3 regions of the Polaromonas sp. JS666 genome follow, and region 2 is predicted to be linked to each of the others. Evidence: predicted binding sites of a transcription regulator. Region 2 holds the regulator's gene; each other region holds the start of a gene.
What was found. Region 2 encodes LexA, which represses DNA repair genes until DNA is damaged. Its sites were predicted from a motif close to ACTGTATNNNNATACAGT; they were not measured.
Positions count from the first base shown of each region.

Region 1: a site for LexA is predicted at 4,931-4,948, ahead of BPRO_RS15655 (PA0069 family radical SAM protein). Genes of this name have one in related genera too.
Region 3: a site for LexA is predicted at 2,660-2,677, ahead of imuA (translesion DNA synthesis-associated protein ImuA). Genes of this name have one in related genera too.

Region 1 covers NC_007948.1:3,306,264-3,316,566, forward strand. The annotation lists gene BPRO_RS15630 (phosphoethanolamine transferase) at 1-876, shown strand, start outside; gene BPRO_RS15635 (transporter substrate-binding domain-containing protein) at 988-1,779, shown strand; gene BPRO_RS15640 (amino acid ABC transporter permease) at 1,896-2,564, shown strand; gene BPRO_RS15645 (L,D-transpeptidase) at 2,561-3,091, opposite strand; gene BPRO_RS15650 (GNAT family N-acetyltransferase) at 3,151-3,591, opposite strand; gene BPRO_RS15655 (PA0069 family radical SAM protein) at 3,715-4,812, opposite strand; gene BPRO_RS15660 (IS1595 family transposase) at 4,953-5,924, shown strand; gene BPRO_RS15665 (hypothetical protein) at 6,043-6,309, shown strand; gene BPRO_RS15670 (DOPA 4,5-dioxygenase family protein) at 6,382-6,729, shown strand; gene BPRO_RS15675 (acyltransferase family protein) at 6,990-8,075, opposite strand; gene BPRO_RS15680 (NAD(P)H-dependent flavin oxidoreductase) at 8,118-9,071, opposite strand; gene BPRO_RS15685 (acyl-CoA dehydrogenase) at 9,171-10,303, opposite strand, start outside.
Region 2 covers NC_007948.1:3,113,081-3,123,383, reverse strand. The annotation lists gene BPRO_RS14750 (acyl-CoA dehydrogenase family protein) at 1-987, opposite strand, end outside; gene BPRO_RS14745 (phosphotransferase family protein) at 1,035-2,126, opposite strand; gene BPRO_RS14740 (Crp/Fnr family transcriptional regulator) at 2,131-2,856, opposite strand; gene BPRO_RS14735 (oxepin-CoA hydrolase, alternative type) at 3,152-3,931, opposite strand; gene BPRO_RS14730 (3-hydroxyacyl-CoA dehydrogenase) at 4,094-5,611, opposite strand; gene BPRO_RS14725 (D-2-hydroxyacid dehydrogenase family protein) at 6,204-7,211, opposite strand; gene BPRO_RS14720 (hypothetical protein) at 7,405-7,773, opposite strand; gene lexA (transcriptional repressor LexA) at 7,923-8,627, opposite strand; gene BPRO_RS14710 (asparaginase) at 8,768-9,718, shown strand; gene adk (adenylate kinase) at 9,770-10,303, opposite strand, start outside.
Region 3 covers NC_007948.1:2,475,306-2,485,608, forward strand. The annotation lists gene BPRO_RS11840 (carboxymuconolactone decarboxylase family protein) at 1-149, opposite strand, end outside; gene BPRO_RS11845 (GNAT family N-acetyltransferase) at 318-896, opposite strand; gene BPRO_RS11850 (nuclear transport factor 2 family protein) at 1,091-1,612, opposite strand; gene BPRO_RS11855 (disulfide bond formation protein B) at 1,991-2,497, shown strand; gene imuA (translesion DNA synthesis-associated protein ImuA) at 2,715-3,536, shown strand; gene BPRO_RS11865 (Y-family DNA polymerase) at 3,496-4,989, shown strand; gene BPRO_RS11870 (error-prone DNA polymerase) at 4,999-8,205, shown strand; gene BPRO_RS11875 (response regulator) at 8,245-8,724, opposite strand; gene BPRO_RS11880 (PAS domain-containing hybrid sensor histidine kinase/response regulator) at 8,721-10,303, opposite strand, start outside.

The DNA of each region.
Region 1 (10,303 bases), 190 kb from region 2:
CGCAACGCCTGGTCCTGCGGCACCAGCACGGCGGTGTCGGTGCCCTGCATGTTTTCCAATTTCGGCCGCGAAGCGTATGACTCACGGCCTGCGAATTACGAAGGCTTGCTCGATGTTTTGCAGCACTCAGGCCTGGCCGTGGTCTGGATAGACAACCAGTCGGGCTGCAAAGGGGTATGCGACCGGGTCGCCAGTGTGTACACCACCAGCCTGAAGGTACCTGGCCTGTGCGACGGCGGGGAATGCTTTGATGAGGTGATGCTGCAAAACATGGAGGAACGCATCGCTGCCCTGCCTGCAGAACGCAGGGCCAGGGGTGTGGTCGTAGTGATGCACCAGATCGGCGGCCACGGCCCGGCTTACTACCAGCGTTCACCACCGGCCTTCAAGAAGTTCTTGCCCGAATGCATCAACAACGCCCTGCAAAGCTGCGGACGCGATGAACTGATGAATGCCTATGACAACAGCGTTGTCTACGCCGACCATCTGCTGGGGTCCACCATTCGGTGGCTCAAAACGCAGGAGGCGCACAACTCGCCCGCCATGCTGTATGTGGCCGACCACGGCGAGTCCCTGGGCGAAAACAACCTTTACCTGCATGGCATGCCCTACGGGATGGCGCCCGACGTGCAAAAGCGCGTACCCTGGATCACCTGGCTGTCGCCGGAATTCGAGCAACTCAGCAGTATCACCACGGCCTGCCTCAAGCAGCAGCTCGATGCGCCGGTGAGCCATGACAATTACTTTCACTCGGTGCTGGGCCTGATGAAGGTGCAGACCAGCGTCTACCAGCCCGCGCTCGATATCTATGCCGGCTGCGCCAACCGTGGTCCCGGCAGTGTGCACGCGCAGACGTTGCGCACTGACTCGTCCTGACGAATCGTCCTGACGCCGCATAGGGTTTTTAGGCAGCTGCAGCCACTTGTTGCACGTCGGTTTAATATTCACTTCCACCTCAACTACAAATACATTATTCAAATGAAGAATATGAATATCCGCAAAGCTCTCGCCTCCACAATTCTTGTCGCCCTGGCCCTGGGCGCCGGCATTGCGCATGCCGCCGATTTGCTGGACACCGTGAAGCAGCGCGGCACGCTGAAAGTGGCGCTGGAAGGCACTTACCCGCCTTTCAACTACAAGGAAAACGACAAGCTCGCCGGTTTTGAAGTGGAGCTTGCCAATGCGCTGGCGCAAAAGCTCGGCGTCAAAGCCGAATTCACCACCAGCGAGTGGAGCGCCATCCTCGCAGGCCTGCAAGCCGGCAAATACGATGTGGTCATCAACCAGGTCGGCATCACCGACAAGCGCAAGGAAACCTTTGATTTTTCCGAGCCCTACACCATCTCCAGCCCGCAGCTGATCATCCGCAAGGACGAAAAGCGCGTCTTCAAGACGCTGGCTGACCTCAAGGGCAAAAAGCTCGGCCTGGGCCAGGGCACCAACTTTGCCGACATGGCCAAGAAGGTTGGCGACATCGACATCAAAACCTATCCCGGCGCGCAGGAATACCTGCAGGACCTGGCTTTGGGCCGCATTGACGCGGCGCTGAACGACAGCCTGCTGATTCCCTATATCGTCAAGCAGACCAAGCTGCCTCTCAAGCCCGGCGCGCCCGTGGGTGAACTGGAGAAATCAGGCATTCCTTTCGTCAAGAACAATCCCAAGTTCAAGGCCGCCATCGACAAGGCGCTGGCTGATCTGCAGGCAGACGGCAGCTTCGCCAAAATTTCGAACAAATGGTTTGACCGCGACGTGAGCAAGCCACCCGTCGCCAAGTGAATCCCTGCAAGACCCCATGAGAACCCAGTAACATTCATCCAGCCGTGCGCTCCAGGCGCACCCGATGTCTGAAGCACCCCGGCATGAAGCCGGGGTTTTTATTTGTGGAGACTGCCATGGACATGACTGCTGTAACCCAGTTGCTGGGGGACGCTTTACCACTGATGCTCAAGGGCGCGGCATGGACGCTGCTGCTGGCCGTGGCATCGGTTTTTTTTGGCGCCATCATCGGCACTTTTGTGGCCATCACACGGTTGGCGAAGATGCCCGGCCTGGCGCGGTTTGCCGCGCTGTATGTCAGCTGCATGCGCGGCACGCCGCTGCTGGTGCAGCTGTTTGTGATTTACTTCGGCCTGCCCAGCATTGGCATCCAGTTCGACCCGATCACGGCGGGCATCCTGGGGCTGAGCCTCAACGTCGGCGCGTACCTGTCGGAAACGATTCGTGGGGCGATCAATGGCGTTGAACACGGGCAGTGGAATGCCGCCCGCAGCCTGGGCCTCACGCAGGCGCAAACGCTGCGCCATGTAATCGGGCCGCAAGCCTTGCGCCTGGCCGTTCCCAGCCTGTCCAACAGCCTGATCAGCCTGATCAAGGACACCTCGCTGGTCTCGGTGATTGCCGTGGGTGAACTGATGCTGGCCACCAAGGAAGTCATTGCCACCACCTTCCAGCCCTTCCCGTTGTACCTGGCGGCGGCCGCGATTTACTGGGCCATGAGCGCATCGTTTGAAACGCTGCAGAAAAAGCTGGAAGTGCGGCTGAACCGGAGCTATTTGCGCTAGCGTGGCGCCGGGATGCCGGGCGGATCGGCATCAGCAGCCGGCCCGGCCTGAATCCATACCTCGGTGCCGGGCTCCACGAGGTCGAACAGCTCCACGATGTCCGCGTTTCTCATGCGCACGCAGCCGAGAGACAAGGGCTCGCCCATGGGCAGGCCGTCCGGGCATCCGTGGATGTAGATGTACCGGCGCATGGTGTCGACCGCGCCAAAGCGGTTCTTGCCCGGCTCGCGGCCGCAGAGCCAGAGAATGCGGGTCAGTATCCAGTCCCTGTCCGGATTCGCCTCGGCCAGCCCCGCTGAAAACATCTCCCCCGTAGGTCTGCGTGCGACAAATACCGTCCCTGCCTCGCAGCCCGCGCCTATCTTTGCCCGAATGACGTGAGCGCCCCGCGGCGTGCAGGCGCTGCCTTCCAGTTCGCCGGGGCCGTTCCTGGCGGTCGATACCGGATACGCACGCACAAGCACGCCGCCACAGTAGAGGCGCAGTGCCTGGTCGTGAAGGCTGACGAGGATTCGAATGCTTTCCACGTCTCGTGTCACATCACAACATGCGCAAACTTGCCGAGGCGCTGCCCGACAATGCGCTTTCAGCTTTCATTGAGCAAACCGTCCTTGAGCGCCTGTTCCTGGTTCGCAAAAATGGCCATGGCCGTCGCCATGCGCTTGAACCCGAGCTTGCGGTAAAACGGCTCCTTGCCCGGCACTGCATACAGGATGATCTTCTTGTGACCTTTGGAAAGCCGTACCAGCGCCGCAACCATCTCTTTGCCCAAGCCGGAACCCTGCCGCTCCGGCGCCACCGCGATGTCGCAGATGTAAGAGCAGTCCCTGCCGTCCGCCACGGCGCGGCCGGCGGCAATCAGCGTGCCGGCGTCATACACAAAGCACTTGAACATGCTGTTTGAAAACACGACCCGAAGATCGGCCGGTTGCTTGTCGCCCAGAGGCGCCACCCGGTAAAGATTGGAGAGCGCTTCCCAGTCCTCCCCAAGCATGCCTTCCGATGAATATTTCCACTCGATCGCCAAGTTGAACTCCTGTTGCTTTCAAACGGTACGGCGTGCCCTGCAGGCCAGATCAGCCAAATGCACGCTGCTTTTTCAGACCCTTTTTGGACTATAGCCCGCGCACCGAATTGCCGTCGCGGCACCTCAAAACAGGCTGCCCTGACCCGCCGCCCCCGGCGGTCTGAACTGACTCAAATCCAGTTCAATGCGCTGGCGGTTAAAGCCCAGCCGGGCGCAGGTTTTCTCGAAGCGCTGGCGTATCAGGTCGGCCCACAGGCCCGCACCCTTCATGCGCGAGGCGAAATCGCTGTCGTAGTCCTTGCCGCCGCGCATCTCGTGAATCCGCGCCATGATGCGCGCAGCGCGCTGCGGATAGTGCAGCTCCAGCCACTCCTTGAAGATAGGCGCGACTTCCCAGGGCAGGCGAATGACGGTGTAGAACGCGCTGCGCGCACCGGCCTCCCAGGCAGCCTCCAGTACCAGCTCCATGTCGTCGTTCACAAAAGGGATTTGCGGCGCCACGCTCACGCCCACCGGCACGCCTTCGGCGGCCAGCCTCTCGATGGTGCGCAGCCGGCGGTGTGGCGCTGCGGCGCGCGGCTCCAGCTTGCGTGCCAGTTCGCCGTCCAGCGTGGTGATGGTCACATACACCGCCGCCAACCTGTCGGCCGCCATGGGCGCAATCAAATCAAGGTCGCATTCGACACCGCTGGATTTGGTGACCAGCGAAAACGGATGGCGCGCCTCCTGCAGGACTTCGATCACGCCCCGTGTGAGCCGCAGTTCGCGCTCCACGGGCTGGTAGCAGTCCGTGGCCGAACCGATGTTGAGCAGTTTGGGCACGTAGCTTCGTTTGCCGAGGTCGGCGCGCAGCACCTCGGCAATATTGCGCTTGGCGATGATCTTCGTCTCAAAGTCCAGGCCGGGCGAAAGGTTGAGGTAGCTGTGCGTGGGCCGCGCATAGCAATAGACGCAGCCATGCTCGCAGCCCCGGTAGGGGTTCAGGCCGTAGTCGAAGAAGATGTCGGGAGAATCGTTGTGCGAAATGGCGCTGCGGGCGTCTTCCATCATCACTTCTGTCTCAATACGCGGAACCTCGCCGATCACATCGCCTGTTGCATCTTGCAAGGTGCCCCAGCCATCGTCGTAGGCCTCGCGCGCATTTTTCTCGAACCGGTGTGCAATGCGCGTGGCGCTGCCCCGGCCCTTGATGGCATGAAGGGGAATTTTGACCTCGGTCATGGGACTCAAACGGCCTGGCTGGCCGTGTTTTTGGCGTCAATAAACAAGAACTTGGGTAGTCGGATAAATACTGTATTTATGTAAGGGGTATCCGCTTAGCTCCAGTGGAGTCGGATATACTGGATAAATACCCAGTTATTATGCCAGTTCCAGCCCAAGACTACCCCCGCACCTGGAGCGAATTCCTCGATTGGTTTTCCTCCGAGGAGGCTTGCCTGTCTTACCTGGAGCGCTTGCGCTGGCCGCACGGCTTCGCCTGCCCAAATTGCGCCAGCATGGCGGCGCCATACCGATCCAGCCGCACGCGATTGATGTGCCAGGACTGTGGGCGACAGACGACCGTGACCTCGGGCACCATCTTTGACAAGACCCGTACGCCGCTAAAGGTATGGCTGGCGGCGGCGTGGTATCTCACCAGCCAGAAGCAAGGTGTCAGCGCCCTAGGCTTGCAGCGGGTGTTGGGGCTGGGCAGCTACCAGACGGCCTGGACCATGCTGCACCGCTTTCGCTGTGCCATGGTGCGCCCGGATCGGGAACGCCTGAAAGGTCTGGTCGAGGTGGATGAAACCTACCTGGCCATCTCGGACCGACAGCAGCCCATCTCTGCCGTGGGTCGCAAGAGCCGCACCAGCAAAGTACTGGTGGTGATGGCCGTGGAGATACTGCAGCCCAAAGGATTTGGCCGGATTCGTCTGCACCGCATCGCCAATGATTCTGACGAATGCGTGGTGCCGTTTGTCCAGCAGTCGGTGGAGCCCGGCGCCCAGATTCGCACTGACGGCTCGGCCGCCTATCGTTCGCTCAGCGAGCTGGGCTATGACCATGAGCGCACGGTCATGCTGGGCTCGGATGTTCCTGCCCATGTCTCCATGGCAGGGGTGCATCGGGTGGCCTCACTGGTCAAGCGCTGGATCCTGGGCACGCACCATGGCTCGGTCCAGCCCGAGCATCTGGATGCCTACCTGGATGAGTTTGTCTTTCGCTTCAATCGCCGCACTTCGGGCTCTCGCGGGATGCTGTTTTACCGGCTGCTGCAGCAAGCCGTTGTCACGAAACCCGTGACCTATCAGGACATCACCCGAACAACACAGGACATGGTGGAATCGGTCTAGTGGAGCTAAGCGGATACCCCTTATTTATGTACAGTATATTGAATACTCCGCCATCCGGCAAGCGGCCTGCAGCCCGCCTGGCACGGTTTCATAATGCTGATTTGTACCGGAGGTTCACATGGCTCATGTACTGGCAAAACTCCGCGGCGCCCGGCTGGTCGATGTGAAGGCGCAGCTCGACAAGGATGCAGCCAGCCACGCCGATCAGGGCATGTACCTGGAGCACCTGTGGCAAAACGCAGAAGACCCCGCCGAGGTTTTGTTTCTTTTTCAGGTGACGGACCTCGACCATTGCCGCCAGCTCGTGAAAAAAAACCACGCGCAGGCTCGGCGGCAAGATCCGGCGGTTTCCCTGCCCGAGATGATCTTTCTGGAGGGCCTGTAAACCCCGCAGTCGCGGCGGGCAAAGCGGATGACAGGACAATCGCCCATGCATTCACTTTCGGCCATCCATCCCATGACCAAGCGCCCCGAAAACGTCCACGACCGCTACCACGCCCATGTTTATTTTGGCCCCGCCACCGTGGCGCAGGCCCGAGCGCTGTGCGAGCAGGCAGGTGAGCTGTTCGGGGTGGCCGTCGGCCGTGTGCATGAACGTGAGATTGGGCCGCACCCGCACTGGAGCTGCCAGCTGGCATTTGACCGCGTCCAGTTTGAGCGCCTGATCCCGTGGCTGGCACAAAACCGCAACGGGCTTGATGTGTTCGTGCACGGGGTCACGGGCGATAACCTGGCCGATCACACGACCCATGCCTCCTGGCTGGGCGAGGCCTCTGAATTGAAGCTGGACATGTTCAGGCGTTGAGCGGGAGGCCTGAAACGCTATTGATTTGATTGCGGACCTGGACGGGGCGAAGAGTCACAGTGTCTCACTGCAACACGTGGGGCTGGGATGGGGGCGCGGCCGATGCGAAAGACCACGTTTTTTTATACGCCGCTGGCCCTCACCCCAACCCTCTCCCAAAGGGAGAGGGAGCAAGAAAAAGCACGTCGCACGCACTGAGCTGGGTCGTCACAACAAAAGCCCCAGATGCGGGACTCAAATGCGAGGCCCGAATGCAGGAATTATGGCGAGAGGGGTCGCACCTTGGCCGCGCCGCGTACAGGCAGTTGACGGGATTCAACGCTTCTGTACAACACCGCGCCCGCCAGCAGGGACAACAGGAAGGCGGCCAGCAAGCCCAGCGCGTTGGCCATCAACTGGGTGGGCCAGAAAAAACCCACCACGGCATTGACCAGAAGGTTCACCGGGAAGTGAATCAGAAACACCGAGTACGAAATCTGGCCGAGTTTTAACAGCCAGAGGGGCTCCCGCCATTGCCGGGCAACAGCGCTTGTTTGCAGCCACACCAGGCCCAGCGCCACCAGCAGCGCCAGGGCAATACGGCCCCTGAAATCAAGCAGCAAGGCCGCCACGCCGAGCAGGACAATGGCCAGCAGCCACTGCTCCCGTTGGGCTTGGCTTGCCGCCCGCGAGGCCCAGAAAGCCAGCATGCCCAAGGTGTAGGAACCCAGGAAATACAGCGCCGTCACGTCCAGACCGGCGTGGCGGTTGAAGAAGAACAGCGATGCCGCTCCCAGCAACAGTATCAGACCCACGCCGAGGTGCGCCGGCACCTGCGGCCAGCGCTGCCGCAGCGCGCGTGCGCCAGCAAACACCAGCACACTGCTGACGAACAGCTGAAAATCAATCGCCACATACCAGACACCCGCCGACAGGGCCTCCTGGCCCAGCACATCCTGCAGCAGCAGTACGTGGGCAACTACCTGCAGCAAAGTCGGCGCAGCAGGCACAGACGGGTGCGCAAACCACGGCCGCACCAACGCGGCCACCAGCACGCACACAGCCAGCGCCACCAGATAGGGCGGCACCAGCCGGCGGTAGCGGCGAAGCATCAACCGGCCCGGTTGCGTGAAAGCCGCCCAGCCCTCGGGCGCCAGCGAACTGGCAGCCAGAAAACCGCCCACCACCAGAAACACCTGCACCGCCATCCGGCCATAGTCGTAAAGCCAGCCCGTCAGGCCCGGCACAACCGTGTGAACCACGTCCGACATCGGCCCGTAAAAAGCCAGATGGTGCCAGACGATCAGGGCGCAGGCGATGCCCTTGAGGGCATCAATGCCGTGCAGGCGCTGGTCGGCTGAACGCATGAGGGCGGGATGAAAGCCGACGCGAAATGCTAGGGCACCCGCCTAGAGAGCCAGCCGAATGCGCGCGTCTTCGTACTCACGCTTGAGCTGGGCTACAAATTCTGCGGCGCTCTGCACCTTGCTGACCGGGCCGATGCCCTGGCCGCAACCCCAGATGTCCTTCCAGGCCTTGGACTTGTCGCCGCCAAAGTTCATCTTGCTCGGATCGCTCTCGGGCAGGTTCTCGGGGTCCATGCCCGCGGCCCGGATGGACGGGGCAAGGTAGTTGCCGTGCACGCCGGTAAAGAGATTGCTGTAAATGATGTCGTCGGAATTGCCTTCAACGATCGCCTGCTTGTAGGCGTCGGAGGCGCGGGCTTCTTCCGTGGCGATAAACGCCGAACCGATGTACGCAAAGTCGGCGCCCATGGCGCGCGCGGCCAGCACCGCGCCACCGGTCGAGATGGCGCCAGACAGCGCCAGCGGGCCGTCAAACCACTGGCGAATTTCCTGGATCAGGGCAAACGGGCTCTTGACGCCCGCATGGCCACCCGCGCCGGCCGCCACGGCAATCAGGCCGTCGGCACCCTTTTCGATCGCCTTGCGCGCATGCTTGTTGTTGATGATGTCGTGCAGCACCACGCCGCCGTAACTGTGGGCCGCGGCGTTGATGTCTTCGCGCGCGCCCAGGCTGGTGATGCAGATGGGCACCTTGTACTTCACGCACAGCGCCATGTCATGCTCCAGCCGCTCGTTGGACTTGTGCACGATCTGGTTGATGGCAAACGGTGCGGCAGGCTTGTCAGGATTGGCTTTGTTATACGCCGCCAAGGTCTCGGTGATCTCGGCCAGCCAGTCTTCCAGCTGCGCGGCGGGACGTGCATTGAGCGCAGGCATGGCGCCGACCACGCCGGCCTTGCATTGCTCGATCACCAGCTGGGGGTTGCTGATGATGAACAGCGGCGAGCCAATGATGGGCAACGGCAGGTTGTTCAGCGGTGCGGGAAGTCTGGACATGGTGTCTTTCAACAGGTCAGTAAAACAACATTTTCAAAAAATGACGCTAGCCCATTGTTAACGGGCGCAACCAGCTACTAATTTAATAGCGGACGGGTTTTAGAATGCGTCCAGTGCCAGGGCAGTCACGCAGTCCGCACCTTCGACAATGCTGTCGCGCATGCCGGGCGCCTTGGTCAGCAGGTGGTCGGCATAAAAACGGGCGGTGGTGATTTTGGCCTTCATGAAATCGGCGTCCACGCCCTGGGCAAGCTGCTCCTGGGCCACCAGTAATGAACGCGCCATCTGCCAGCCGGCCACCACGTTGCCTGCCAGCATCAGGTAGGGCACGCTGCCGGCAAACACGGCGTTCGGGCTGGCCTTGGTGTTGCCCGCCACAAACTCGACCACATCCACCAATGCTTCACGGGCGGCCTTCAGCCGCCTGGCCACCGCCACTGCGTCGGCATTGCCCTGCCGGATCAGTTCGCTTTCAGTCGCTTCAATCTGCTTCGCAATCGCCTTGGCTGTCTGGCCGCCATCGCGCGAGGTCTTGCGGCCCACCAGGTCGTTGGCCTGGATGGCCGTCGTGCCTTCGTAAATGGTCAGGATCTTGGCATCGCGCATGTACTGCGCCGCGCCGGTCTCCTCGATGAAACCCATGCCGCCGTGGACCTGCACGCCCAGCGAAGTGACTTCCAGGCTCATCTCGGTGCTGTAGCCCTTGACCAGCGGCACCATGAACTCGTAGAAGGCCTGGTTTTGTTTGCGCACTTCGGCATCAGGATGGTGGTGCGATGCATCGTAGGCCGCCGCGGCGACCGACGCCATGGCGCGGCACCCTTCGATGTAGGCGCGCATGGTCATCAGCATGCGCTTGACGTCGGGGTGATGAATGATGGGCGCGCTGGCCTTGATCGATCCGTCAACGGGTCGGCTCTGCACCCGCTCCCGGGCAAAGCTCACCGCCTTCTGGTAAGCGCGCTCGGCCACGGCAATGCCCTGCATGCCGACGGCATAGCGCGCCGCATTCATCATGATGAACATGTACTCCAGCCCGCGGTTTTCTTCACCGACGATATAGCCGACGGCGCCGCCGTGGTCGCCATACTGCAGCACGGCCGTGGGCGATGCCTTGATGCCCAGCTTGTGCTCGATGCTGACGCAATGCACATCGTTGCGCGCGCCCAGGGAACCGTCCTCGTTGACCAGAAACTTGGGCACGACAAACAGGCTGATGCCCTTCACGCCTT
Region 2 (10,303 bases):
GGTGTCCATCATGTAGGCGGCCTTGAGTGTCAGCAGGCGGGCCTGCTCGATCATGCAGCGTGCCTCGGCGATGCGTTCCTCCCAGACCGACTGGCGTGCAACCGGTTTACCGAAGGCCACGCGGCTGTTCAGCCGTTTGCACATCAGCTCCAGCGCACGCTCGGCACTCCCGATGCTGCGCATGCAGTGGTGGATGCGTCCGGGGCCAAGACGGCCCTGGGCAATTTCAAAGCCCCGGCCTTCGCCCAGCAGCAGATTGCCGGCGGGCACACGCACATTGGTCAGCCGCACTTCCATATGGCCGTGCGGTGCGTCGTCGTAACCAAAGACAGAGAGCGGGCGAATCACGGTGATGCCTGGCGTGTTGGCGGGCACCAGGATCATCGACTGCTGCTCGTGGCGGCCCGCCTCGGGGTTGGTCTTGCCCATCACGATGTAAATCGCGCAGCGCGGATCACCGGCGCCGGAGGACCACCATTTCAGGCCATTGAGCACATAGTGATCGCCGTCGCGCTCAATGCGGCACTGGATGTTGGTGGCGTCGGACGAAGCCACTTCCGGCTCGGTCATCAGGAAGGCCGAACGGATCTCGCCCTTGAGCAGCGGTTCCAGCCACTGATCCTTGTTGGCCTCGGAGCCGTAGCGTGCAATGGTCTCCATGTTGCCGGTGTCGGGCGCCGAGCAGTTGAACACTTCGGCCGCAAATGGCACGCGGCCCATGATTTCGCACAGGGGCGCGTATTCGAGGTTGGACAGGCCTTCAGGCGCGCGCGGGGAGTGCGGCAAAAACAGGTTCCAGAGGCCGGCGGCGCGTGCCTTGGGTTTGAGCTCTTCAATGATGGCCGTGGGAATCCAGGCGTTTCCCTTGGCCCGGTTTTCGGCGATTTCCCGAAAGAAGCGGGCCTCGTTCGGGTAGATATGCGCCTCCATGAACGTCAACAGGCGCGCCTGCAGTTCCTTGACTTTGGGGGTGTAGCTGAAATCCATGAGGTCTCCTGCAGGGGTGTTGGTGATGGGGTAAAAAGTTGCCAGCGTCAGCGCTGGCTTTCAAGCGCAAAGCGCCAGGCCATCCCGGCCAGCAGCGGTGCACCCGCTGCCGAGCTGACCGCCTGCGCGCTGGAGGCGGTACCGGCTTCCACCCGTTTGGCAATGCCCTGCAAAATCGCTGCGAGGCGAAACAGGTTGTAGGCAAGGTAGAAATTCCAGTCGGCCTTGAGGGCTTCGGGTGTGGCCAGGCCGGTGCGCTCGCAATAACGGCGGATGTATTCGGCTTCCGAAGGAATGCCCAGGCTGGCGATGTCCAGGCCGCCAATGCCGCGAAACGCGCCCGGTGGTATGTGCCAGGCCATGCAGTGGTAGCTGAAGTCTGCCAGCGGATGGCCCAGGGTGGACAGCTCCCAGTCGAGCACCGCCAGTACGCGCGGCTCGGTGGGATGAAACATCAGGTTGTCGAGCCGGAAGTCGCCGTGCACGATGGAGACCATGCTGTCATCGCGCGCGCCGGCAGGGATATTGGCTGGCAGCCACTGGATCAGCGAATCCATCTCGGGAATCGGTTGGGTAATGGATGCCGCGTACTGCTTGCTCCAGCGGCCAATCTGGCGCTCAAAGTAGTTGCCGGGCTTGCCGTAATCGGCCAGGCCCCGTTCCGCAAACCTCACGGTGTGCAGGGCGGCGATCACGCGGTTCATCTCGTCATAGATCTCGCCGCGCCGGGTGTTGGTCATGCCGGGCAGGGACTGGTCCCAGAGGACCCGGCCCTCGACGAACTCCATCACATAAAAAGCCCGCCCGATCACGGACTCGTCTTCGCACAGGCAGTGCATCCTGGCGACGGGCACGTCGGTGCCCTGCAGGCCCTGCATGACCTTGAATTCGCGCTCCACCGCGTGGGCCGACGGCAGCAGCCTGGCCACAGGGCCCGGTTTGGCCCGCATGACGTAAGACCGCCCCGGTGTGATCAGCTTGTAGGTCGGGTTGGACTGGCCACCCTTGAATATCTCGACGGTCAACGGTCCTTCGAAACCCTCGAGGTGCTGTTTCAGATAGGTGCTGAGGACGTCGATGTCAAAAGCCTGCTGCCCGGAAACGGCCCGGGTGCCTACAAAATGGTCGAAATTGCTCATGTGCTTATTTGTCCATATCGGCTTCGGAGATGCGCATCAGGGCTTCGCGGTTTCGCACCACCAGGCCCCCTGGCTCGATGCGGATCGCCTCCTCGCGCTCCATGGACTTGAGCTCCTGGTTGACGCGCTGGCGGGAGGCACCCAGCAACTGGGCCAACTCCTCCTGGGCCAGCTGCAGGCCGATGCGTATCTCCTGGCCGTCGGCCAGGCTGGGCACGCCGTAGCAGCGAACGAGGTGCAACAGCTGCTTGGCCAGGCGCGCGCGCAGGGGCAGGGTGTTGAGGTCTTCCACCAGGCCGAAGAGCTGACGCAGGCGCCGTGCATGGAGCCGCAGCATGGCCTCGTAGAGCTCCACATGGGCTGCCAGAATTTTTCTGAAATCGGCCTTGGCCACGCACAGGATCGTGGTGTCGCCGTGCGCATACGCGTCGTGCGTGCGGCGGTCGCCGTCGAAAATCGCCACGTCGCCAAACCAGATGCCTGGCTCGACATAGGTCAGGGTGATCTGCTTGCCCGAGAGGGAGGTGGAGCTTACGCGCACGGCTCCCTTCGCGCAGGCAATCCATTCTTCCGGCGGATCGCCGCGGGCGGCAATCAATTCGCCGTCTTTGTAGCGTTTGACGTAAGCGCATCGCAGGATGTCGTGCCTCAGGGACGGGGACAGTGATGAAAACCAGCGACCACTGTTGATGGCCGCTCTTTCATCTATCGTAAGAATAGGATCGTCCATGGCCTGTCTTTTAAGTGACTAACAAGACCACCATTGTCACCCCAGGCACGCCCCTTGCGCCACCCCGCTGTCACCTCGGCGTCGCGGGGGACGCTCGCTGTTCAAACCTGTCCCCCAGGCACGCCCGATGCGGCCGGGACTCCCGTGATCCCGGTGTGGCGGGGCGAGCGCGCTGCAGATGAGCCTCATCTTTTGGGTATCGCTTCCCATGCAAAGCAAGTTCTGCCACTGCGCCTTGCCATCCGTCTGGCCATGCATTGCCGCCACCGGTTGGCGGGGCAAAACCGGCGGCTCCTCAGCGGTACTGCGGTGTGCGCTTTCCCAGGAATGCGGCGATGCCCTCGCCGCCATTGCTGTGGTGCAGGTTGCGCACGAAATGGTCGCGCTCGCAGGCCAGTTGCTGGCTCAGGGTGTTTGAGGACGCCTCATTGATGAGCTCCTTGATGCTGGCCAGCGCATTGGGCGCGCGCGCATTGAGTTGCCCGGCCATCCTGAGCGCTTCACTCAGGGCATCACCCGCGGATGCGACCTTGTTCACCAGGCCCAAGTCATGCAGGCGCTGGGCGCTGATGCGTTCGCCGCCCATGAGCAGCTCGCTGGCAAGGGCGCGTGGCAGAGAGCGCGCCAGGCTCCAGCTGCCGCCACCGTCGGGGGACAGCCCGACCGTGCTGTAGGACATCACAAACACAGCGTTGCTTGCGGCGACGACAAAGTCGCAGGCCAGTGCCAGCGAAAAGCCGGCCCCGGCCGCCGCACCTTCGACTGCGGCGATCACGGGTTTGGGATAAGTGCGTATCGAGTCAATCCAGTTGTGCAGCCCTTCGATGCTCTGGGCCTGGACCTCGGGTGCCTCACGCCGGTTGGCTTGCAGGCGCTGCAGGTTGCCGCCCGCGCAAAACACCGCGCCCTCGCCGGTGATCACCACGCTGCGGATTTCGGGGTTGTTCTCGGCGGCATTGAGGGCCTCAATGCCTGCGGCGTAAATCTCCGGCCCCAGCGCATTGCGGAACTCGGGGTTGCTCAGCGTCAGGATGAGGGTCTGGCCCTCACTGGTACTTTTGATTGCGCCTGCCATGTCAGTTTTTCCAATGCATCGAAATGAGAAATAGGCAGGGACCGAGTCCCCGTACAAGTCCACTTACCAATGGGGGCCGCGGAACTGGCTTCGCCAGGCCGCAGGCGCCGCCCCCTGGAGGGGGGAAGGTGCTACACGAAGTGAGCATCCGAAGGGGGTGTCTCACTCTTCATGCATCAGGCTCAGGCCAATGGCGCCGCGGCGGCGCAGCCACGGGGAAGGGCGGTAGCGCTGGTCGCCATAGACGGTTTGCATGTTGAACAGCACCTCCAGCACGTTGGTGGGCCCGTAGCGGTCGCCCATGGCGAGCGGCCCGAGCGGGTAGCCCAGCCCCAGCGTCACGGCGGTTTCAAGATCTTTCGGGCTGCAGATGCCTTGCTGGCAGATATCACTGGCAATGTTGACGATGGTGGCCACGACGCGCTGCGTGACAAATCCGCCGCTGTCCCGTATCACGCTCACCGCCTTGCCGTCCCGGGCGAACAGGGCATGGGCGGCGTCGCGCATGTCGGTGCGGGTGGCCGGGTTGGTGGCCAGGACCCGCCGCCGGGTCGCCGCGTCATCAATCAGCATGTCTATACCCACGGTACGCGCCGGGTCCAGCCGCTCCACCACGGCCACCGTGGTGATGTCAAATCCCAGGGGCGCCACCACCATCAGGGCCTGGGGCGATGCGGACTGGCCGGTTTCGATCTTGGCGCCGAGATTTTTCAGCAATTGCAGCAACTCCGAGCGCCGGGACGCTCTGGGTGACACCCAGACCGGCGGCATCTCGGCGACCCGGGGTACGGGTGCTTCGGCCGGAAGCTGCATCACACCGTCGGCATAGCGGTAAAAGCCTTCGCCGGTCTTGCGGCCGAGCATGCCGCCTGCCAGCCGCTGCGCCGTGATCACGCTGGGGCGGTAGCGCGCTTCCTCGTAGTACTGGTGGTAAATGGACTCCATCACGGGATGCGATACGTCCAGCGCGGTCAGGTCCATCAACTCGAAGGGGCCCAGCTTGAAGCCGGCCTGGTCCCGCAGGATGCGGTCTATGGTGGCGAAATCAGCCACGCCTTCGCTGACGATGCGCAGCGCTTCGGTGCCATAGCCCCGCCCCGCATGGTTGACGATGAAGCCGGGAGTGTCCTGGGCCTGCACCGGCGTGTGCCCCATCTGGCGGGCGTAGTCGGCCAGTGCGCTGCACACCGCCGCATCAGTTTTCAGGCCGGCGATGACCTCCACCACCTTCATCAGCGGAACGGGATTAAAAAAGTGGTAGCCGGCAAAGCGTTCCGGGTGTTTGAGCGCGGCCGCAATGGCGGTCACGGACAGCGACGAGGTGTTGGTGGCAAGCACGGTTTGCGCCGACACGATGGTCTCGAGTTCGGCGAACAGGGCTTTCTTGACGTCCAGCCGCTCCACAATGGCTTCAACAATCAGATCGCAGTCCGCCAGATCGGCCAGCGTGCCGGCCGTCAGAAGGCTGGCCTTGTGGCTGGTCGCAGCGGTGGTTTCCATCCGGCCTTTTTCCACCAGCTTGTCCCACTGCGCGCAGATGGCCTCCCGCGCCTTTTCCGCCGCGCCCGCCTGGTTGTCCATCAACTTGACGACACTCCCGGCTTGCGCCGCAATCTGGGCAATGCCACGGCCCATGGCACCCGTGCCAACGATGCCAACGGTTTTGTAAATTGGTTTCATGGAAATGGATTATTACGCAGGGCCCGGCATTGCGACCGTATCAGACGCCGCAGCGGCTGATATCAATCTGGCCGGGCTGGCTGGCGCGATGAAGATAGCGACGAAATTCTGCTGACGCACCGTCGAGCCGTGCATCGGATTCGGGCCGCCTGGTCGGGTTTGATCATCCTGGAAACGGCAGTCGGACGCGTCCGAGTGCGCCGTGATCGGCGTGCCAGGCAAGGCGTGACAACGCAGCATGGCGCGCCCGGCATGGTGCCACCGGGCGCATAGCGCTGTCACCCAGAAGGTAAACGCCATCGAAGAGGGGAAAGTCAGTGGGCATGCGGCTTTCCTAAAGTTTGCGAGCGGTCAACTGCTGTTTCTAGGATCGTTGGACCTTCGCGGCATTTCAGCCGGCCCAGCCGGCCCGACAGTGCGCTGAAAATCCACGCCCGGCGTGGAACCGAACGGTTAGGCATCGACCCTGGGAACTTCCCGCAGAATTGGCCGGCAGCCCGAGCCGCGTAGCTGCATCCGACTGCGGATCGCCTGTGTGGGTGCAGCCTTGCTGAGCTTTACCGTAGCCGGTGGTGCCCGGCATCAGGGAAAATCAGCGGCGTACCTGCAGCGCACCGGGGTTGACGATGTTCGTCGGGGTTCCCTTGATGAAGTTCACGACATTGTCAAAGGCCGCCCCGAAATACATTTCATAACTGTCCTGCTCCACATAGCCTATGTGCGGCGTGCAGATGCAGTTTTCCAGCCGCAGCAGTGCGTGGCCTTGCAAAATGGGTTCGGACTCAAAGACATCAACAGCCGCCAGTCCCGGGCGTCCGCGGTTCAGCGCGGCAATCAGGGCCTCGGGCTCGATCAGCTCGGCCCGTGAGGTATTGACCAACAAGGCCGTTGGTTTCATACGCGACAGATCTTCGAGGGTCACGATGCCGCGTGTTTCATCATGCAGCCGCAGGTGCAAACTGAGCACGTCACTTTGTTCGAAAAATTCGGCTTTGCTGTCGGCAATTTCAAAACCGTCAGCCTGCGCCCGCTCCAGCGATGCTTCCCGGCCCCAGACGATCACGCGCATGCCAAACGCCCGGCCATAGCCTGCAATGATTTGTCCGATCTTGCCGTAGCTCCAGACGCCCAATGTCTTGCCCTTGAGGACTGAGCCAATACCAAAATTGGGGGGCATGGATGCGGCCTTGAGGCCAGCTTGCTGCCAGGCGCCGTGCTTCAAGTGCGATACATAGTGGGGAATGCGTCGCATCGCGGCCATCACCAACGCCCAGGTCAGCTCGGCAGGTGCGGTTGGTGACCCCACGCCTTCCGCCACCGCAACGCCGCGCTCGGTGCAGGCCGCAACATCGATATGGCTACCGACGCGGCCGGTTTGGGCAATCAGCTTGAGTTTGGGGAGTTTTTCAATCACCTGCCTGTTTAGCTGGGTTCGTTCGCGAATCAGCACGATTACGTCGGCATCCTTGAGCCGGACGGACAGCTGGCCTATGCCTTTGACCGTGTTGGTGTAGACCTTGGCAGGGTAGGCGTCCAGTTTCGCGGCGCAGTTCAGTTTTCGCACTGCATCCTGGTAGTCATCGAGGATCACAATATTCATGCCGATATTGTGCCTGCAAGATTTTTCTTCCCTTCGGACAGGGGCGCCCGAAAGCCGTCAACTTGTATCGGAAGGCAACCTGTCCCCCTGCCCGGGCTATTCAAGGGGTCAGTGGGTGCATTGCGCCGCTGCACCACGGCGCCACGGCACCACCATGGCCAGCGGATTGGGCCGGCTCGAAGGTAAGCACGCTTTACTGGACTGCGGTCTCGCGCTGAGCCATGCGCTCGAGTTCTGCACAGACATCAGACATGCGACCCGATATGACCATGCGGCCAGCGCAAGCAGGGCCGACGGCAGCGTCAAACTCGCGCACCACCTTCAAGCGGCTGGAGCCGGAGGTTTTTGCTGCCGCGGCATGTGCAGCGGCCGCGCGCCGCCGGGAGGGAATGCTGCCGGGCTTGAAGGGTACGGCCAGCTGGTGAGGTGCGCGCCGGGCGCGAGCTGGGGTGGCAAACGGGTCTGAAGCGGACTGCGCAGTCACAAACCACGCCGCCAAGGCTTGCATGGGGGCGAGTAAAACCGAGAGCACGGGTGAATTTGAAAAACTGACGATTCCCATGATGAACTCCTGAATTAGAGGGGCTTGCACCCCAATGTTTACAGGCAGGATTTCGGACTGGCTAATCGCCAGTGGGGCCGCAACGCCAGGGTGTTGGTCAATCAATGACCAAACGCCCGCCACCTGTCGCGCGGCCGGAAAGGGGTTGACTAGATGAGCATGGTGTTGCGGATCAAACCGACGGCCAGGCCCTCGAGCTCGAAGGGCTCGCCGGGCTCGACCACAATGGTTTTGAAGTCCGGGTTCTCAGGCAACAATTCAATCAGATGCTTGGTGCGCCTAAAACGCTTGACCGTCACTTCGTCGCCGATACGGGCCACGACAATTTGGCCGTTCCTGGCTTCCTTGGCCTGCTTGACGGCCAGCAGATCGCCGTCGATGATGCCGGCGTCCCGCATGCTCATGCCACGCACCTTGAGCAGGTAATCGGGCTGTCGCTGGAACAGGCTGCTTTCAAAATAATAGGTCTGCTCGATGTGTTCCTGCGCGAGAATCGGGCTGCCAGCAGCAACCCGCCCCACCAGAGGCAGGGCGAGTTGGGCCAGGCTTTGCAACGGCAGGGAAAACTGTTTGACTCTGGATTCGTGGATGGAGCGCAAGGTATCGCTGCGCAGGCGTATGCCGCGCGAGGTGCCGCTGACCAGTTCAATCACGCCTTTGCGGGCCAGGGCTTGCAGGTGCTCTTCAGCGGCGTTGGCAGACTTGAAGCCCAATTCGTTGGCGATTTCGGCGCGGGTTGGCGGCGCGCCGGTGCGGGTGATGGCGCTCTGGATCAATTCCAGGATTTGCTGCTGCCGTGCCGTGAGCTTGGGACCTTCGGAGGATAAGTGCGAAAAATCGTTCAATATGCTCATGACCAGGACTCCTTGGTTTCTCAGGTTGAGTGCGCCGGGCAACCCGGGGTTGTCGCGTGCGTCATCTGTTGTAGTGACCTGTTTTAATATCCAGTAACTGTATTTTCATCCAGTTTTTAAAAGAACGCAAGTCCCTCCATATGAATCGTCAAACCATTGTGATTTTGGGTACCGGCGGCACGATTGCCGGTCGCGCAGCCTCGGCCTCGGACAATATCGGTTACACCGCGGCGGAAGTCGGTATTGAGCAGCTGGTGGCGGCGATTCCCGGGCTGGCCGATGCCGGCCCATTGATCGCCGAGCAGGTTGCGCAGCTTGACAGCAAGGACATGAGCTTTGCCGTGTGGGCGAAACTGGCCGGACGCGTCAACCATTTTCTGGCGCAGCCTGATGTCGCAGGGATCGTTGTTGTCCACGGCACCGACACGCTCGAAGAGACCGCGTATTTTTTACAGGCAGTCTGCGGTCCCGCCAAGCCGGTGGTGCTGACCTGTGCCATGCGCCCGGCAACGGCCCTGGTACCGGACGGCCCGCAGAACGTGCTCGATGCCGTGGCCGTGGCCCGGCACTCCGGGGCGAAAGGGGTGGTGGCCGTCTGCGCTGGCTCCGTCCACACTGCGCGGGACGTGCAGAAGGTGCATCCCTACCAGGTGGACGCGTTCAGTTCGGGCGACGCGGGCCCGCTGGGCTATGTCGAGGAGGGTAGCCTGAGGTTATTGAGGAATTGGCCTGAAGCTGACGCAAGCCGGGCGCCGGACGCCACGAAAATAATGGCAGCCCTCGACGACGCCACGGACTGGCCGCATGTTGAAATCGTCATGAGTCACGCCGGTGCCCGTGGCGCCGTGGTGCAAGCCCTTATGCAGCAAGGCGTCCGGGGCCTGGTTGTCGCCACTACGGGCAACGGCACCGTACATCAGGCACTGGAAGCTGCTTTGCTCAAGGCGCAGGCCGCCGGCGTCAGCGTGGTTCGCGCAACGCGCTGCCCCAATGGCCGGGTGTTGCCCAAACCGGGTGATCTCATTCCCGATTCGCAGGGGTTGAGTCCGGTGAAGGCGCGGATAGACCTGATGCTTCGTTTGCTGGGCTGAGGCCCGGCGCCATGCCGTCTTCAGGATGGCCCGAAGGCCTTTCGGGTCGCCTCAGCTTGACAGGGCCTGGAAGGCTCTTTCGGTGATCTCATCCACACCGCCCATGCCGCTGATGGCGCGGTATTTGGGGGCTGCCTGGGGCGAAGTTTTTGCCCAGCTTGAGTAGTACTCCACCAAGGGGCGGGTTTGCGCGCTGTACACCTCCAGCCGCTTGCGCACGGTCTCTTCCTTGTCGTCTTCGCGCTGGATCAGCGGCTCACCGGTGACGTCGTCCTTGCCTTCGACCTTGGGCGGGTTGTATTTCACGTGGTAGGTGCGGCCCGATGCCGTGTGTGAGCGGCGCCCGCTCATGCGCTCGATGATGGCTTCAAAAGGCACATCGATTTCAAGCACGTAGTCGATCTTCACGCCGGCAGCTTTCATGGCGTCGGCCTGGGGAATGGTGCGGGGAAAACCGTCAAACAAGAAACCCTTTGCACAGTCGGGCTGGGCGATACGTTCCTTTACCAGGTTGATGATCAGGTCATCACTGACAAGCGCGCCAGCATCCATGATTTTTTTGGCTTCAACGCCCAACGGGGTTCC
Region 3 (10,303 bases), 640 kb from region 2:
TACGAGTCACCAAGCGCAGCGGCGGTAGCGCATACGAGCACCGCCAGTTCCCGCTTGCCAAGGGAAGAGTTGTCGGTAAGTTGGGAGCGCAGCGCTGCGAATGCGTCAAAGACATCCGGCCTCCATGCCCAGCCTCTTGTCAGGTTCATCACGAATCCCTGACTGTCAAGGCTCGACTGGTAGACGCGTGAGGTCGCTTCGGATTCTGGGGGCGGAGGGATAAGCATGTTGTGACCTTGCTTGATGGTGGGCAGGGAATTCAGGCCGTTGAGGGTCAGTCCATATAGGAAGGGGTAGACGCCTTCGACATCGGTGAGTCAGACGGTGTTGAGCCTGACGACGGGCCGCTGTGGCTTGCGACGCGCGACTTCCTTGAAACCGGCCTTGTCGTACATGGACTTTGCCCCAAACCACATGAAGTCGTCGTTGGAACGAGCAGGTTTGTCCACAGGATAGGCCTCGACCAGCGAGGCGCCGTTCTTTCTGGCGTAGGCAACGGCTCCCTTGAGAAGCGCCTGCGCCATGCCCTGGCCGCGGTGCTCGGCGGGTACAACAAAGCAGACGATCGACCACACGGGTTGTTCGTCAACAGGCTTCATCACGGACGAGCGCTTGAGCCTGGCGAACTCCTCGCGTGGACCCATGGACACCCAACCGACTGGAACCTTGCCACGATAGCCGATGAGGCCTGGCGGATTGCCGGCATCGACGAGCTCTTTCAGCGCGGCACGATTCGCTTGTGCATGAGTCACTCCCGGAGGCGGCGATTCGCGTGACCCGCTGAGGCGGTAAGCCATGCACCAGCAGCCGCGAGCGATTGAACAGCCTTTGGCGCCAAATATCGCTTCAAGGTCAGGCCAGCGCTCGGGTGTGAGAGGCGCGACTGTGAGTTTCATGGGCGTCTCCTGAGGCGCCTAACTTTTTGAGATATCCCGCAAAGCTGCGCAATAACATGGCAGCCTGCTGGACAACATGGCGCGCAAAATTCGAAAAAACTGTTTGCTGTCATGCGCTTGGTTCGCTGATCTGCATGAATGCGAGGGTATATTGGTTTTGCCAAACCCCCAAACCAGACTTTGCAAGCTGCCGACTACTCAACTCCGTCCTTCTTCAACTGGTCGAGGGCCCAGCCTTTGTGTGATGTGAAGAAAAACATCTTCCACGTGCCCCCTTCCTTTCTCCATCGGCTGATTACCGGGTCACTCTCAAATACGGTCCTGTATTTTCCATCGGTCTTGGGCAGGTACGAGAGCACCTCACTCATGGCGACAGTGGCCGTACCATCCGGCATCATCCGTATCCGAACAACCTGTTGGGCCAGTTCTGAATCCAGAAAATTGGACTTGAACAAATTCACTGCGTTGTCTCGACCTTTTTGACGCCCGTAGCTGTCCCACGCCTGCGTGAACCAAATATCGTCAGTCAGGAATGACGACCACGCATTGGCATCATGGAGATTCCAGGCTCGTTCATAGTTACGCAATACCTCGCGCAGTTTCTGCTCCTCGGTGGCGGGCCCAGGCTGTGGATGCACCGCGATCGGCAAGGTAAGCGCCAAGACAGAGACGCCAAGAACAAGCAGGTGACGTTTGTTCATGATGTGGCCTTTCATCTACGTTCTCCAACATTGATATGTCCCGCAAATTCCGGAAGAACGTGGCGCATCGCGGGATAACATGTCGCGGAAAATTCAAGCAAGCCGTTTGCTATCACGCCCAGCTTATTGATCTGCATATGTGCAGAGGTAGCTGGTCCTGTCAAGATCCCCATTTCATTTTTTCATTTTTTCTCTTGCTGAACAAGCGGCGGGCCTGGCATTAATCGCGTTTCCGGTCCCTGGAATTGCTTTTTTGGGGTTTATTAAAAAAAAGCCGCACGCCTGCTCTCGGTACCCGTCCTGCCAATCAGATTTCCTCGCTCGGGAACTTATCCCCTGCCAAACCCACGAACCATCGGACAATTCACAATCAATCCAAAAAGAGGGTTCCCGATGTTTTTGACGTATTTCGACGCCATGCCACGCCGTGTGCTTGCCCTGGTGTCCCTGGCCTGTGTGGCCCTGCTGGCTTTTGGCTTGTACCTGCAGCATGTCGTTGGCCTGGAGCCTTGCCCCATGTGCATCGTGCAGCGTTATGCGCTGGTGCTGGTGGCTGTGGTTGCAGGCATCACGGCGGTGGCAAAAAGCAGGGGGCTGCTGATCACGGGCTCGGGCTTGCTGGTGCTGCTTTCCGGCTTTGGTGCATTTGTGGCGGCCCGCCAGAGTTTTCTGCAGTGGTACCCGCCTGAAGTGGCCTCCTGCGGCCGTGACTTTTACGGAATGATCGAAACCTTTCCGCTCAAGCGCGCGATTCCCATGATCTTCAAGGGCAGTGGCGACTGCACCAAAATTGACTGGACCTTTCTGGGCCTGTCGATTGCCAACTGGTCTTTCCTGTGCTTTGTGGCGATTGCCTTGGTGGGACTGGTCCTGATCACCCGCCTGGCTCGTCAGCGCTGAGGGCGGCGCTTTCTCTTTCTCCTCGGGCGCCGGGTCGATTGCACCCTGGCGCTTTTCGTTTTCACGTTTTTCTTTCATGAGATCAGTCCGTTAAACGGGCAGGGCGTTACACGCCCGAGCTGGGTGAAGGGGTAATTGCGCAGGGCGTGAGTCAGGCAATATACTGTACATAAATACAGTATTTAACTGGATTTTCACCCCCTGATTGAGCCCACCCATGCTTTCTCCGATTCCTGTGGCCCGCGCCGTGCCGGACCTCGCCCACGTGTGGCGCGCGGGCGAGCTGGGCAGCGCGAGCCTGCAGACCGTGGACACGGGCTATGCGGCGCTCAACCATGTGTTGCCCGGCGGCGGTTGGCCGCAGGGTGCGCTGGTGGAAGTGCTGCAGCCGCAGGCCGGGCTGCACGAATGGGGTTTGGTCGTGCCGGCCCTGGCTTGCGTGCAGGCGGCGGCGCCTGATTTGTTGACGGTGCTGGTGGGCGCGCCCTGGCTGCCCTTTGGCCCGGCCTTGGGCGCGCGCCAGTTGAATATGCAGCGCCTGCTCAGCATTCACGGCAAGCCTGGTGACGCGCCGTCGCTGCTGTGGGCCACGCGCGAAGCCTTGCAGTGCGCCGACGTGCACAGCGTGCTGGCCTGGCTGCCCGATGCGCGCAGCGCGCATGTGCGCCGCCTGCAGATTGCGGCCCATGCGCACAACAAGCTGCTGTTTGTCTTCAGGCCACTGCGGGCGCAGCATGAGTCGTCGCCCGCGCCGCTGCGTTTGCTGATTGAAGGCGCGGTGAACGAGGCGGGCAAGCTGCTGGTCAGTGTGCTCAAACGCCGCGGCCCGCCTCTGGCCGCGCCAGTGCTGCTCGATACCCGGCCGGCCCGGCTGGCGGCGCTGTTGGCCGCCAGCCGCGAAAGAGCGCGGCGCCAGCGGGAAGAAGCCGGTATTCCGGCGCCCATGCTGCAGCCTTCGCTGGTGTCGCCTCCTGTCACTTCACCTCAGGGCCCCATCCATGCGCTGCTGGATCGCATTGCACATCTCGACCACCACTGAGCCGGGCCTAGCCGCCCGCCCGGTGCTGGACGACGCAGTGGCGCAGCGGTTGGTACTGGACGCCGCTGCCATGCAGCGGGCGGTGGCCAGCATGGCGCTGGGCTTTACGCCGCGTGTGGCGCTGGTGGACGAGGCCGTGCTGATGGACGTGACGGGCAGTCTGCGCCTCTTTGGCGGGCTGGCGCAGCTGATGCAGCTGCTGGAGCAACGTTTGGCTGCTTTTTTTGAAGAAAACGGGTTGCAGGCCCAGGTAAAACGGGCGCAAGGCGCGACCTCCTTGATAGCGCTTGGTCGTTTGCGGCTGCAAGATGGACAGACTCAGACTCAGACTGATACCGTGAAAAAGCGCGTGGCCGAGCTGCCCATGCACACCCTGACGGCTGCCCGCCCGCATCTGGGCGTGCTGGAGCGCATTGGCTGCCGCAACTGGGGCGACTTGCTGCGCCTGCCGCGTGACGGTGTGGCCCGGCGCTTTGGCGCGGAGTTGCTGGAGGCGCTGGACCGCGCCCGCGGCAGCGCACCCGACAACTACGAGTGGCAGGTGCTGCCCGAGCACTTTGAGGAAAAGCTGGAACTCAACGCACTGGTCACCCACGCCCCCGCGTTGATGGCGGGTGTGGAGCGGCTGCTGGTCCACCTGCACGCCTGGCTGCTCGGGCGCCAGAGCGGACTGTGCGCCCTGAAAATCATCTGGCACCTGGACAAGCGCCGCGACGTGGCGCCCACCGGCGAACTGGAGATCCGCACGGCCCAGCCCGCACAAGACCTTCGCCATGTGGCGCGGCTGGTGGCCGAGCACCTGGCCCAGCAAAAGCTGCCGGCGCCGGTGCACAGCCTGACCTTGCAGTCACTGGCCACCGAGTTGCTGGCTGATTCGGCCGCCGCCACCGGCAGCCTGCTGATGGAGGCGCGCGAACAGGGTGACAGCGTGGTGGAACTGGTCGAGCGGCTGAGCGCCCGCCTGGGCGATGCGCAGGTGCAGGCCTGGCAGCCTTGCGCGGACCATCGGCCGGAGCTGATGCAACGCTGGGTTCATGCCAGGGGGGCGATTCAATCAATTGCTGCGCATAAAAATTCTGTCCGGGTTGGAGGGTTGAAACGCTCAAGAGATGCTTCAAAAAGCCCTGGTCCGGAGATCAAGACCGAAGCTTTGTACCCGACCTGGTTGCTGCCCGAGCCGCTCAAGCTGGCCACTGTCGGCAACAGCCCGGTCTACCAGGGCAAGCTGCATCGCCTGACGGGGCCGCAGCGGCTGGAGGCCGCCGAATGGCTGCTGGCCGACAGCGACGCCGCCCGCGACGCCGGGCTGTGTGAGAAGCCGTGGGCGCTTCGTGACTACTTTATTTACCGCAGCCAGCAGGGCGCCTTGCTCTGGATTTACAGCGAGAGGCTGGGCGCCACACCCGAGGCCGCGCGGCAACGCGCTTGGTACCTGCACGGTTTTTTTGCCTGAGGGGAACGCATGTCCTCCTACGTGCTGCCCGATTACGCCGAACTACATGCGCTGAGCAATTTCAGCTTTCAGCGCGGCGCCTCGCATGCTCAGGAGCTGGCCGAGCGGGCTTTCAAACTGGGCTACAAGGCGCTGGCCATCACTGACGAATGTTCGGTGGCCGGTGTGGTGAGGGCGCATGAAGTGACCCGGGAGCTCGGTCTGCAGTTGCTGCCGGGGGCCGAGTTCCTGGTGCAGGCCGCTAATGCGTTCCGGCTGGTGGTGCTGCCCCACAACGCCGCGGGCTGGGGCAACCTGTGCGAATTCATCACCGAAGCACGCCGCGCCGGTGACGAGGTGGACAAAGGCAGCTACCGCGTCGTGCTGGGCGAGACCGATTTCTCGCGGCTGGCCGATTGCGAAATCCTGCTGTCGCCCTTGCCCGATGCCATCCACACGCAAGCGCTTTGCGCGCATGCCGAATGGGCGACAGGGCTGTTTGGCCCGAATGCCTGGCTGGCCGTCGAACTGCTGCAAGGCCTGGACGACGCGCTGCGCCTGCAGCAGCTGCAGGAGGTTGCCGGGCACACCGGCATACGCCTGGTGGCGGCCGGCAACGTACTGATGCACAAACGCTCGCGCAAGCCGCTGCACGACGTGATGACGGCCATCAGGCTGGGCAGGCCGGTGCACGAATGCGGCTTTGCGCTGCAGGCCAATGCCGAGGCGCACCTGCGCCCGCGCATGCGGCTGGCCGACATTTACCCGGCCGGGCTGCTGCGTGCCACGCTGGAGGTGGCGGCACGCTGTAGCTTCAACCTCGACGAGATCCGCAACCTGTACCGCTACCCCCGGGAAGACATGGTGCCGCCTGCCGAAACGCCTGCACGGTGGCTCAGGCGGTTGACCTGGCAGGGGGCCCACACACGCTATCCGCGCGGCATTCCCCGCAAGGTCAGGAAGCAGCTGGGATTCGAGCTGGCCCTGATCGAAGAGCTTGAATACGAGATGTTCTTCATCACCGTGCACGACATCGTGCGGTTTGCGAATGAGCAGAAAATCCTGTGCCAGGGGCGCGGCTCGGCGGCCAATTCGGCAGTCTGCTACTGCCTGGGCGTCACGGCCGTCAACCCGGCTGAAAGCAAACTGCTGTTTGAGCGCTTCATCAGTCGCGAACGCCGCGAGCCGCCTGACATCGACGTGGACTTCGAGCACGAGCGGCGCGAAGAGGTCATCCAGTATATCTACGGCAAATACGGCCACGACCGCGCCGCCATTGCCGCCACCGTCATCCGCTATCGGCCGCGCAGCGCGATTCGCGATGTGGGAAAGGCGCTGGCGATGGCGCCCGGGCTGATCGAGCAGTTCGCCAAAGAGCATTTCTGGTTTGACGGCAGCGAGGTGCTGGAAGAAAAAATCAGGCAAGCCGGCCTGGCGGGCAGGGTGGGGCCGGTGTTGCAGTGGCTTGATTTGTCGGCGCAACTGATTGGCTTTCCGCGCCACCTGAGCCAGCACGTGGGCGGCTTTGTGCTCACGCAGGGCAAGCTCACGCGGCTGGTGCCGGTGCAACCTGCCTCGATGGAAGACCGCCGCATCATCCAGTGGGACAAGGACGACCTGGAGGCGATGGGTTTGCTCAAGGTCGATGTGCTGGCGCTGGGCATGCTGTCGGCCATTCGGCGCTGCCTGGCGATGGTGAACCAGACGCGAGGCAGCCAGTTGCAGATGCACCAGATCGCGCCGGACGAAGTGACCTACGACATGATCTGCGAGGCCGACACGGTGGGCGTGTTCCAGATCGAGAGCCGCGCGCAGATGTCCATGTTGCCGCGGCTGCAGCCGCGCAGCTACTACGACCTGGTCGTCGAGGTCGCCATCGTGCGGCCCGGCCCCATCCAGGGCGGCATGGTGCATCCTTACCTGAAAAACCGCGAAATCCTCAGGAACGGCGGCGAGATCAAGCCCGAGTACCCGGCGCTCAACCCGGCACTGGAGCGCACGCTGGGCATTCCGATCTTCCAGGAGCAGGTGATGCAGATCGCCATGATCGCCGCCGACTTCACGCCCGGCGAGGCCGACGATCTGCGCCGCTCCATGGCCGCCTGGAAGCGCAAGGGCGGGGTGGATCGCTTTCATGGCCGCCTGGTCAATGCCATGGTCAACAACGGCTACAGCGCCGAATTTTCAGAGCGCATCTTCAGCCAGATCCTGGGCTTCGGAGACTACGGCTTCCCTGAAAGCCACGCCGCCAGCTTCGCCAAGCTGGTCTACGTGAGCTGCTGGCTCAAGTGCCACGAACCGGCCTGCTTTCTGGCGGCCATGGTCAATTCACAGCCCATGGGCTTTTATTCGCCTTCGCAACTGGTGCAGGACGCCGTCCGGCATGGCGTGGAAGTGCGCGCCGTGGATGTCATGCACAGCGACTGGGACTGCACGCTGGAGCCTGCTGAAAACAAGGCCCTGCCGCAACACCCGGGCATTTACCCGGGCATCAAGGAAAACCAGCCCGCCGTCCGCCTCGGTTTGCGCCTGGTGTCCGGCCTGCGCGAAGACGCTGCCATTCGTCTGGTGGAGGCGCGAGCGCAGGCGGCTTTCAGCTCGACGGAAGACCTGGTGTCGCGCGCCCGGCTCAATACGCTGGAAATCAACGCGCTGGCCGCTGCCGATGCCTTGCTGCCCTTGTCCGGCCACCGGCGCCAGCAGGTGTGGGACGCCTCGGCCATCAAACCGGCGCCGGGCTTGCTCAAGTCCGTGCCCACGCATGAAACACCGCTTGAGCTGCCCGACACGCCCGAGGGCGAAAACATCCTGTTCGACTACCAGGCCACCGGCCTCACGCTGCGGCGCCACCCGGTCGCGCTGCTGCGGGAACGGCTGGCGCGCAAGGGCCTGCTGAGCGCCAGCGAGCTCAATGCCTTGCCCGACGGCGAAGAGGTGGCCGGCTGCGGCATCGTCACCGTGCGCCAGCAGCCGCAAACGGCCAATGGCACCATCTTCGTCACGCTGGAAGACGAAACCGGCCCGGTCAACGTGATCGTGTGGAAATCATTGCGGGAGGCGCAACGCGCCGAGGTGCTGTATGCCCGCCTGCTGGCGGTGTACGGCGTGTGGCAGCGCAGTGAAGAAAGCGGCACCGCCAAAGGCTATGGCGCAGTGCGCAACCTGGTGGCGCACCGGCTGGAAGACCTCACGCCGCTGCTGGGGCGGCTGGGCACCTCCAGCCGCGACTTTCATTGAGCCGTCCGGCGTCCGGCCCGCCCACCAAGAACCAGGCGTTTATTGCCTTCGCGCTTCGTCGATCTCGACCGTGCCCTGGTGCACGGCGTGCTCCAGCAGCTTGCTGTAGTTGTCCAGTTTTTTATACAGCAGACGGACTTCCAGCATGTTGTGGATGCGCGTCTTGACTTCAACCAGGTCAAAGGGCTTGCTGATGAAGTCCTTGGCGCCGGCCTCCAGGGCGCGCAGCTTGTGGCCCGGCTCCGCGGTCAGGACGATGACGGGCAGGTAGTCGTCGCTGGTGTTTTTCTTGAGCTCCTGCATCACCTGGAAGCCGTCCATGCCGGGCATCTTCAGGTCCAGCAGGATCAGGTCATAGCGGTGCTCCGCGTGCAGACCGGCCACCTCCAGTGGATTCATGGTGGAGCGGACGCGGGTGTAGCCGGTGTTGCTCAGAAGCTGCTCCAGCAGCTGCACATTGGCGGCCTGGTCGTCCACCACCAGGATGCTGGCGTTCAGAATGTCGAATTCGGTGTTCATGCGGTTTTCTCCGGTACGGAAGGGCGTGGGGACTTTGTTTTGGAAAACTTCAGCGCCAGGTCCAGGGTGTCCATGAATTCATTGATCCGGATGGGTTTGGTGAGGTAGCGGAAGAAGCCGGCCTCCATGCCTTTTTCAATGTCGCGGGGTATGGCGTTGGCGCTGAGCGCCACCACCGGAATATGCGCCGTCAAGGGGTCCGCGCACAAAATCTGCACCGCCTTGATGCCGCTGATGCCCGGCAGGTTGATGTCCATCAGGATGATGTCAGGCTGCGAGGCCTTGGCCATCGCGATGCCGCTGATGCCGTCCCGGGCCGACAGCAGCCGTATGTCGGAGCGGCGCGCGATGAGGTCTTCCACCAGCATCAGGTTGGCCGGGTTGTCTTCCACATACAGCAGGGTGTGGGCGCGGGGATCCGTCGGCACCTGGCTTTGCAGTGCCGGCGCCAGGCTTGTCAGCACCGGGTGAAGCTCACGCTCCTCGGTGAGGTCCATCTCGATCCAGAACACGCTGCCTTGGCCGACAATGCTTTCCACGCCGATGGCGCCGCCCATCAGCTCGATCAGCCGCTTGGTCATCACCAGGCCAATGCCGGTACCTTGTTCGGTATTGGCCTCCTGGCCCAGGCGGTTGAAGGGCTGGAAGAGCTGGGCGATTTTGGCCGGATTCAGGCCTTCGCCGGTGTCTTCCACGCAAATGCGGATGCGTTGGGGCGAAACGTTCACGCACTTGAGCACCACCGTTCCGCCGCTGGTGTTGTACTTGATCGCGTTGGACAGCAGGTTGATCAACACCTGCTTGAGCCGCGTGCGGTCGGCCTTGACGAAGCAGGGCAGGGAAAACTGCGGAAAAGTCACGCGGATGCCACGCTTGGCGGCCTGCGATTCGACCAGGGTTTCGCATTCGAGCATGACTTCCGCCAGCGACACCGGCTCCAGCGACAGCGAGAGCCTGCCGGACTCGATCAGCGCCAGGTCCAGGATTTCGTTGATCAGCTCCAGCAGGTACCAGCCGGCCTGGAGGATCTGGTCCACGCTGCGCTTTTGCGACGGCGTGGGCTGCGGCGTGCCGGACTCGATCAATTGCGCAAAGCCAAGGATGGCGCTGAGCGGCGTGCGCAGCTCATGGCTCATGCTGGACAGAAAATCCGATTTGGCGAGGTTGGCCTTTTCGGCCACCGCCATCGCTTCTTTCAAGGCCACTTCGACCTGCTTGCGCACTGAGTTGTCGGTGCCGATCAACAGGTAGCCGATGACGGTGCCGAAATCGTCACGCAGGGCGGTGATCGACACAATGGCCGGGAAGCGGCTGCCGTCCTTGCAGATGTAGGTCAGCTCGTAAATGTCCTCAATGCCGCGTGAGGCCTTGAAGGCCAGCGCCTCGAAACCGGGCGTGATGGTGGTGGCGAGCTCCACGCTCAGCGCCTGGGCCCGCGCCATCACTTCCTGCGGGTCATGGATGTCGCTGGGGTTGATCTTGTTGACGACTTCGGCCGCCATATAGCCCAGCATGCGCTCGGCGCCGACGTTGAAGAGCTGGATGATGCCTTTCTCGTCGGTCGCGATGATGGAGAAAT